Linked DNA regions of Acidicapsa ligni. Each later gene encodes a partner of the first gene's protein in a complex. Links are inferred from orthologs where the notes say so. Each region holds a gene or a part of one and is shown in the gene's direction. Other genes may lie near its edges. The genes, in order: tsaD and tsaE.

What was found.
Region 2: the proteins of tsaD (region 1) and tsaE are in contact, whole or in part, in a crystal structure (PDB 6N9A), measured with the Thermotoga maritima proteins. The link is inferred for Acidicapsa ligni from one-to-one orthologs. Residues at the interface, in WP_004082750.1 of Thermotoga maritima: Cys10, Asp11, Arg49, His50, Leu82, Gly84, Gly135, Gly136, Glu154, Thr155, Leu156, Asp157, Asp158, Ser159, Glu162, Asp165, Lys166, Arg169, Leu170, Tyr175, Lys213, Thr214, Leu217, Tyr218, Gln221, Arg222, Asn324; in WP_004082108.1 of Thermotoga maritima: Leu37, Gly38, Lys46, Lys57, Val59, Lys60, Ser61, Thr63, Phe64, Thr65, Leu66, Met67, Val69, Pro71, Tyr82, Arg83, Leu84, Asp86, Asp88, Phe89, Asp93, Ile128, Asp130, Glu131, Arg134.

What each region holds. Positions count from the first base shown.
Region 1 is NZ_JAGSYG010000001.1:1,281,947-1,285,144, forward strand. What follows is about bases 262-3,144. They hold tsaD (tRNA (adenosine(37)-N6)-threonylcarbamoyltransferase complex transferase subunit TsaD), read left to right. Parts: upstream 262-1,019; coding sequence 1,020-2,270; downstream 2,271-3,144. Other genes in these bases: OHL19_RS05105 (CCA tRNA nucleotidyltransferase), read right to left, coding at 262-963; OHL19_RS05115 (carboxypeptidase-like regulatory domain-containing protein), read right to left, coding at 2,283-3,144. Also shown: more of OHL19_RS05105, read right to left, coding at 1-261; more of OHL19_RS05115, read right to left, coding at 3,145-3,198.
Region 2 is NZ_JAGSYG010000005.1:70,047-73,361, forward strand. Bases 250-3,249 are described here. They hold tsaE (tRNA (adenosine(37)-N6)-threonylcarbamoyltransferase complex ATPase subunit type 1 TsaE), read left to right. Parts: upstream 250-1,521; coding sequence 1,522-1,977; downstream 1,978-3,249. Other genes in these bases: OHL19_RS17185 (NAD(P)H-hydrate dehydratase), read left to right, coding at 250-1,525; OHL19_RS17195 (trans-sulfuration enzyme family protein), read right to left, coding at 2,090-3,238. In the rest of the region: more of OHL19_RS17185, read left to right, coding at 1-249. UniProt on the Escherichia coli protein: Required for the formation of a threonylcarbamoyl group on adenosine at position 37 (t(6)A37) in tRNAs that read codons beginning with adenine.

The sequences.
Region 1 (3,198 bases):
CTCTGCACCTATGCGAACGCCAACCTCGACGTGTCCGTTGAAACGAATGCGATCCTGCGGGTTAGCTGGCGGCTGATAGGTCGCAGGCTTGCCGATGTCATGCAGTAAAGCGCCCCAGGCCAGGGTCATCGAGCATCCCGCCTCAAGCTGATCAAGCAGCATCAACGTATGAATCCAACAATCGCCCTCGGGATGATATTGCGGCGGCTGCGCAACGCCTTTCAGCCTGGAAGCCTCAGGCAACACGTGGATGAGCAGGCCTGTCGCGTCAAGCAGTTCAAAAGCGCGGCGGGCGTGGCCTTCTGTCAACATGCGCGTCAGTTCTTCACGCACGCGCTCAAGGCTGACGCCCGCGACCTTGTGCGCCAGCGAACGAATTGCAGCCTGCGTCCGTGGATCGATTTCAAACTTAAAACGCGCGGCAAAACGCACGGCGCGCAACATGCGCAGATGATCTTCTTCAAAGCGCCGCTCAGGCTGCCCAATGGCGCGGAGTACGCCAGCATCGAGATCGGCAATACCGCCAACGTAATCCAGAACAGCAGCGCGCAGGTCTGCATTCGCTGCTACTTTCTCCGGATTAAGCAACAGTCCGTTGATGGTGAAGTCGCGACGCTGAACGTCCTCTTCCGCGCTGGTGGTGTATCGAACAGCATCCGGACGACGGCCATCGGAGTAAGCTCCGTCATGCCGGAAGGTAGCAACCTCGGTTACAACAGACTGCCCATCAACTTCATCTGCGACCAGCACGACGCCGAAGTGAGCGCCAACCGAAAAGGTGCGCGGAAAGAGATCCAGCACAACATCCGGCGTAGCCGACGTAGCCGCGTCATAGTCTTTGGGCTCTCGGCCCAGCAGTAGATCGCGAACGCAGCCTCCGGCAAGATAGGCCTGGTGGCCCTCCTCATGCAATTTGCGCAGGATAGCCCGTGCAGCAGCGAATTGTGGATTGATGGGCAACATAACGGCTGTTTCTTAGGTTACAGCGAGCGAGTGTTCGCGGTCGCTACACTAGAAGAATGAGTAGGAGTGGTTTGATTCTGGGGATTGAGTCGTCCTGCGATGAGACGGCAGCGGCGGTAGTCGAGCGTGGAGCGCAGACGCGCTCGTCCATCGTGGCTTCGCAGATTGCGACGCACGCTCCCTATGGCGGCGTTGTGCCGGAACTGGCGAGCCGCGAGCATCTTCGCAACATCGTGCCCATTACCCGCTCGGCTATGGCTGCGTCCGGTTACAGCCTGGCCGATCTGGACGCGATTGCCGTCACCAGCGGCCCAGGCCTGGCAGGTGCATTGCTCGTCGGAATAACCTACGCCAAGGCACTCGCCTTTGCGCTGGGTAAGCCGCTGATCGCGGTGAATCATCTTGAGGGGCATATCCACGCAGTGCTGCTTGAGGAGCGGCAGCGGCTTCATGCCGCTTCCGGCGCAGGTGAACCAATTCCACTGAACTCAGACGAAAATGGTTTGCCAATGCCCGCGTTGGCGCTGGTCGTCTCCGGCGGGCATACGCATCTTTTTCTGGCCAAGCCGCCAGCCGCCGGTCCGGAGATCGGCGCGTGGCAGTACTCGTTGATTGGACGCACGCTCGATGATGCAGCAGGCGAAGCGTTTGACAAGGTAGCCAAGCTGCTCGGGCTCGGTTATCCCGGAGGGCCGTGGATCGACAACCTGGCCCAGTTCGGCAACCCGACAGCGGTTCCGTTCGGCTTCACGCAGATCAAAGTGAAAGCGCATCTCGAAGGGAAAACGCCGCGAACCAAGGGCGCGCAGACCGCTCCTATCGCCGATCTTGACCGGCACTTTTTATTTTCATTTTCAGGGATCAAAACAGCGGTCCTGCGCTATGTAGAGGTCCACGGACTCCGCGCCAGTTGCGACGCACGGCAGCGGACGCTGATGGAGATGATCGGCTCCGGTGTGACGCCTACATGGCGCGATGCCCGGTCGCTATGCGATCAGCAAACATTGGATCTCATCGCGAGCTTCCAGCACGCAGTCGTTGGCAATCTGCTGAAGAAGACCTTCGCCGCAGCCGAGGCGATCGGCGCAGCCAGCGTGCTGGTGACCGGAGGCGTCGCAGCCAATCGTGAACTGCGCGTGCGCTTCACAGCCGAGGCAGCGGAGCGCGGTCTTCCTGTTGCATTTCCCACGCTGGCCATGTCCACGGACAACGCAGCCATGATTGCAGCAGCGGCCTGGCCTAGGTTTCTCGCAGGAGATTTCGCAGGATGGGATCTGGAAGCAAATCCGCGGCTGACCCTGGCATAGCCGCCGGATTACCTAAGGCTTGGACAGTCCATAATTTGGCACTTTCGGCGTTAGTTTGCGCACCAGGAATTCCTGAAAAAGATTGCCAACCGCGCTGAAGCCGATGCCGCTCAGTGTGTTTTCAAAGGTCAGGCCCGCTCCGTTGCGGTTGATCGCCGGGTAATAAATATTGGAAATCCCCGCTGCCGCCAGGCTACCGATGACACCGGAATAGTCGAACTGCCAGCGCCCGTTATCGCCTTTGCAGATGACCGCGTTGGCAATGGCATAGAGCGCGCGCGAGCGAATGCTCCCCGTACCCTTGTAGAAGTAGCGCGGATCCTGCTTGAGCAGGGATGGCAGAATCGCGCCTCCGATCATATTGCTGATGAAGCCATCGGCGTAATTGGCCGCGTAGCGCTTCGCGTAGCCCTTTGCACCTTGCCCATAGCCGTCAAAATCATCGTTGGCCTGCTGGATTCCTGCCACTCCTGCTGTAGCTAGAAAGGTGAATGGATCAATCGACGATCTCCAAGCGAGATGAAATTTTTGCCGGGAGTTGAGTGGCGGCGCGTTGGGAGCGTAGATGACGTAGAAATTGGGAATAGCTCCGAAAACCCGCTGCTTTTCCTCTTCCTTGAGCTGCTCCTCGGCGACTTCTACGCGGGATGCGGTGACGCGCACTTCGCTGATCGTTGCCGAGACTGGCAGCACAATCTCGGGAGCAGCATAATTTTCACCGGCATGCAGCAGGATGGAAACCTTCTGCGTAGTGAAGCCGTTCGACGAAACGGTGAGTTCAAATGGGCCAGGAGAAACGTCTCCAAAGCTGAAATGGCCATTCGTGTCGGATGTCGTCGAGCGCTCCGGCGACAGAGCCGGGCCAACCTGGGTAAGCGTGATCCGGACGCCTTCATACACAGCGTGATCCCGATCGACGACAGTGCCC
Region 2 (3,315 bases), on another replicon or contig:
CACTGTTCTCTGCGGACGTGGGAACAACGGTGGCGACGGGATGATAGCTGCTCGCCTGCTCGCTGAATCGGGCTGCGCGGTAACGGTATTGCTGCTCGGGGATCCAGCCGGATTGCATGATGAACCGGCGACGGCGTGGAAATGGCTGACGGAGCATCTGGACTTGCTGGCAGCGGAGGCGATCCTGAGCGAGGATGATTTTGCCCGGCATTCTGAAGCGCTTACGGCTGATCTCGTCCTTGACGCTATCTGCGGCACGGGCTTCAAACCGCCCCTGCGTGGACTTCCGCTGGCTGCACTGAACTGGCTGCAGGCGGCCAAGTCTCCAGTGCTGGCAGTCGATCTGCCGTCTGGCTGGGATGCGGACGAAGTCAAGCTTCAGCCGACGGATGCTGATAATAAGCCGCTTCTATCTTTCCCCGCAGACGCCATTATTACGTTTACGGCTCCCAAGCCGGCCCACGTTTTCAGCCAGCTTACGCGCTACTGGTATCAGCCGGTCGTCGTAGCATCCATTGGCTCGTCTGAAGAAACAATCGTTTCCAGCCTGAATATTCGATGGACGGGCTCGGCCAAGGCCATTACAGAAGCGGTCCGCACGGTCGATTCGAACAAGGGGATGTACGGCCATGTGCTGGTAGTCGGCGGCAGTCCGGGTAAATCGGGCGCGCCGGGCATGACCGCGCTGGCAGCTCTGCGAACGGGCGCTGGCCTGGTTACGGCTGCGGTGTCTCCATCTGTGCTTTCGCTGGTGGCCGCGCTCGCGCCGGAGTTGATGACGCATGCGCTAATTGCAGATGAAACCGGGCAGATTTCGGCGAAGAATCTGGAAGCTGAAAATCTCAAAACGCTGCTGAATAAGATCACGGTTCTTGCCATCGGGCCCGGCCTTGGCGAAACCCCCGAGGCAGTCGAGTTTGCGTTAGGCCTGTTGGCTGCAACGCGTATTCCGGCTGTTGTCGATGCCGATGCTTTGAACGCCATCGCACGGCAGCCGGAAAAGCTGATCGAGCTGGCGAAAGATCGGACGATGGTTCTGACTCCGCACCCTGGCGAAATGGCGCGGCTGACCGGGCTGACGACGAAGCAGGTGCAGGCGGACAGGCTGAAGGTCGCCCGCGATTTCTCGGCCAAATACGGCGTGATTCTTGTGCTCAAAGGGGCTCGAACGCTGATTGCGCATCCAGATGGTTCGGTGGCGGTGAATACGACCGGGAATCCGGGAATGGCCAAGGGGGGCAGCGGTGACTTGCTGACGGGCTTTGTCGCCAGCCTGCTCGGCCAGCATCCGAAGAATCCTAAGCGGGCGGTGGAAGCGGCTGTCTACTTACATGGGCTGGCGGCGGACATCACGGTTCGCCAACATGATCAGCACACGTTGCTGGCGACGGATTCGCTGGCCTATCTCGACAAAGCGTTTCGCTTTCGCCCGTTTTCCTATGATTTTCGTCTCGGTTCCGGGTATGGTTGGTTGCAGGGATTACCCGCCGATTTTGGCGGTTTAGATACTCCAGGAGTGAGATGAGCAAAGAGCCCACGGTCCACGAATACGAGACAAAATCCAGCGCAGGAACCATCGCCATCGGGCGCAAATTGGCGGCTCTGCTTACGCCGCCGCGGCTGCTTATTCTGACGGGCGATTTGGGTGCGGGCAAGACCACGCTGGTCAAGGGAATCGCGACCGCGCTTGGAGCTGCTGACTCGGATGAGGTCACAAGCCCAACGTTCACGCTGGTCCATGAATACTCCGGCTCACTGGATGGCAAGCCGATCAAGCTGTTGCATCTTGATCTGTATCGGCTCGATGCCGAGCGCCAGCTTGATTCGCTTGGGCTGGATGAGATGCTGACCCCGGATGCGCTGGTGCTGATCGAGTGGGGAGAAAAATTCAAGAGCATCCGCAAGCGTGCTGACGGCGAGATCACCATCACTTCAGAGGGTGGGGATACGCGCAAGGTCGTGGTAAGGCTGAACTAGATCCTGCCTGGGAAATATAGGCAGGGCAATATAGGCAGAGAAACGTAAAAGCCCGTCTGCACTTCGATATACATGAGATATCGAAGTGCAGACGGGCTTTTTGCGGTTGAGCTTAGACTGCTGCCAGAGCCTGGGTCAGGTCGGCGATCAGGTCGTCTTTATCTTCGATACCGACAGAGAGACGCAGCAGGCCTTGTGTGATTCCGATGGCCTGACGACGCTCTTCGGTGAGCGCGGCGTGGGTTGTGGTGGCGGAGTGGGAGGCCAGCGATTCGACGCCGCCTAACGACTCTGCATTGAGGAAGAGCTTGACCGCACCGAGGACGCGTCCGACGGCCTCGCGGGAGCCCAGCTCCAAGGTCATCATGGAGCCGAAGCCCTTCTGCTGACGTACTGCGAGCTCGTGCTGCGGATGCGACTTGAGGCCGGGATAGAAGATCTTCTGGACTTTTGGGTGCGTCGAGAGGAATTCGGCAAGGGCGCGGCCGTTTTCTTCATGCTGCTTCATACGCAGAGGCAGCGTCTTGATGCCGCGGAGGACGAGGAAGCTTTCAAATGGCGAAAGAATGCCGCCCATTGCTTTTTGAATCAGGTGAAAGCGAGTTGCGTGTTCCGGCTTGCTGCCGACCAGGACACCGCCGAGGCCGTCGGAGTGTCCATTGAGGAACTTGGTCGTCGAGTGCATGACGATATCCGCTCCGAGCGCCAGGGGGCTTTGCAGGGCGGGCGACAAGAAGGTGTTGTCGACGCTGACTTCGGCTCCGCGGCTGTGGGCAAGCTCGGATACAGCACGAATGTCGGTGAGCTGCATCAGCGGGTTGGTCGGCGTCTCGACGTGGACCAGCCTAGTGGAGGGCTTGAGTGCTGCGGCGAGAGCATCCAGGTTGGTGAGATCGACATACTCGATCTGGATGCCGTAGTTCTGAATGACCTGATCGAGAAGCCGTGCCGTGCCGCCATAGACATTGTGCGAGCAGATGACGTGATCGCCGGTATGCAGCGGTGCGACGAGCGCGGTGATTGCAGCCATGCCGCTGCCGAAGACCTTGGCGTTTGCGCCGCCTTCAAGGGCGGCAAGTGCTTCTTCAAGACGGTCGCGGGTAGGATTGCCGCCACGCGAATAGTCCCAGCCTTTGTCGCTGCCGATGCCGTTCAGTTCAAAGGTCGATGAGAGATAGATGGGGACATTGACCGATCCGGTCTGTGGGTCGGGGTATTGTCCGGCATGGACGGCAAGCGTGGCGTATTTGTGTTCAGACATGAAGACTCCTGGCGCTGGGTGGCAACTCTTTAGCTTATCGTGGCCGACTTGTTATGGCTGATGAAGGCAATGGCCGA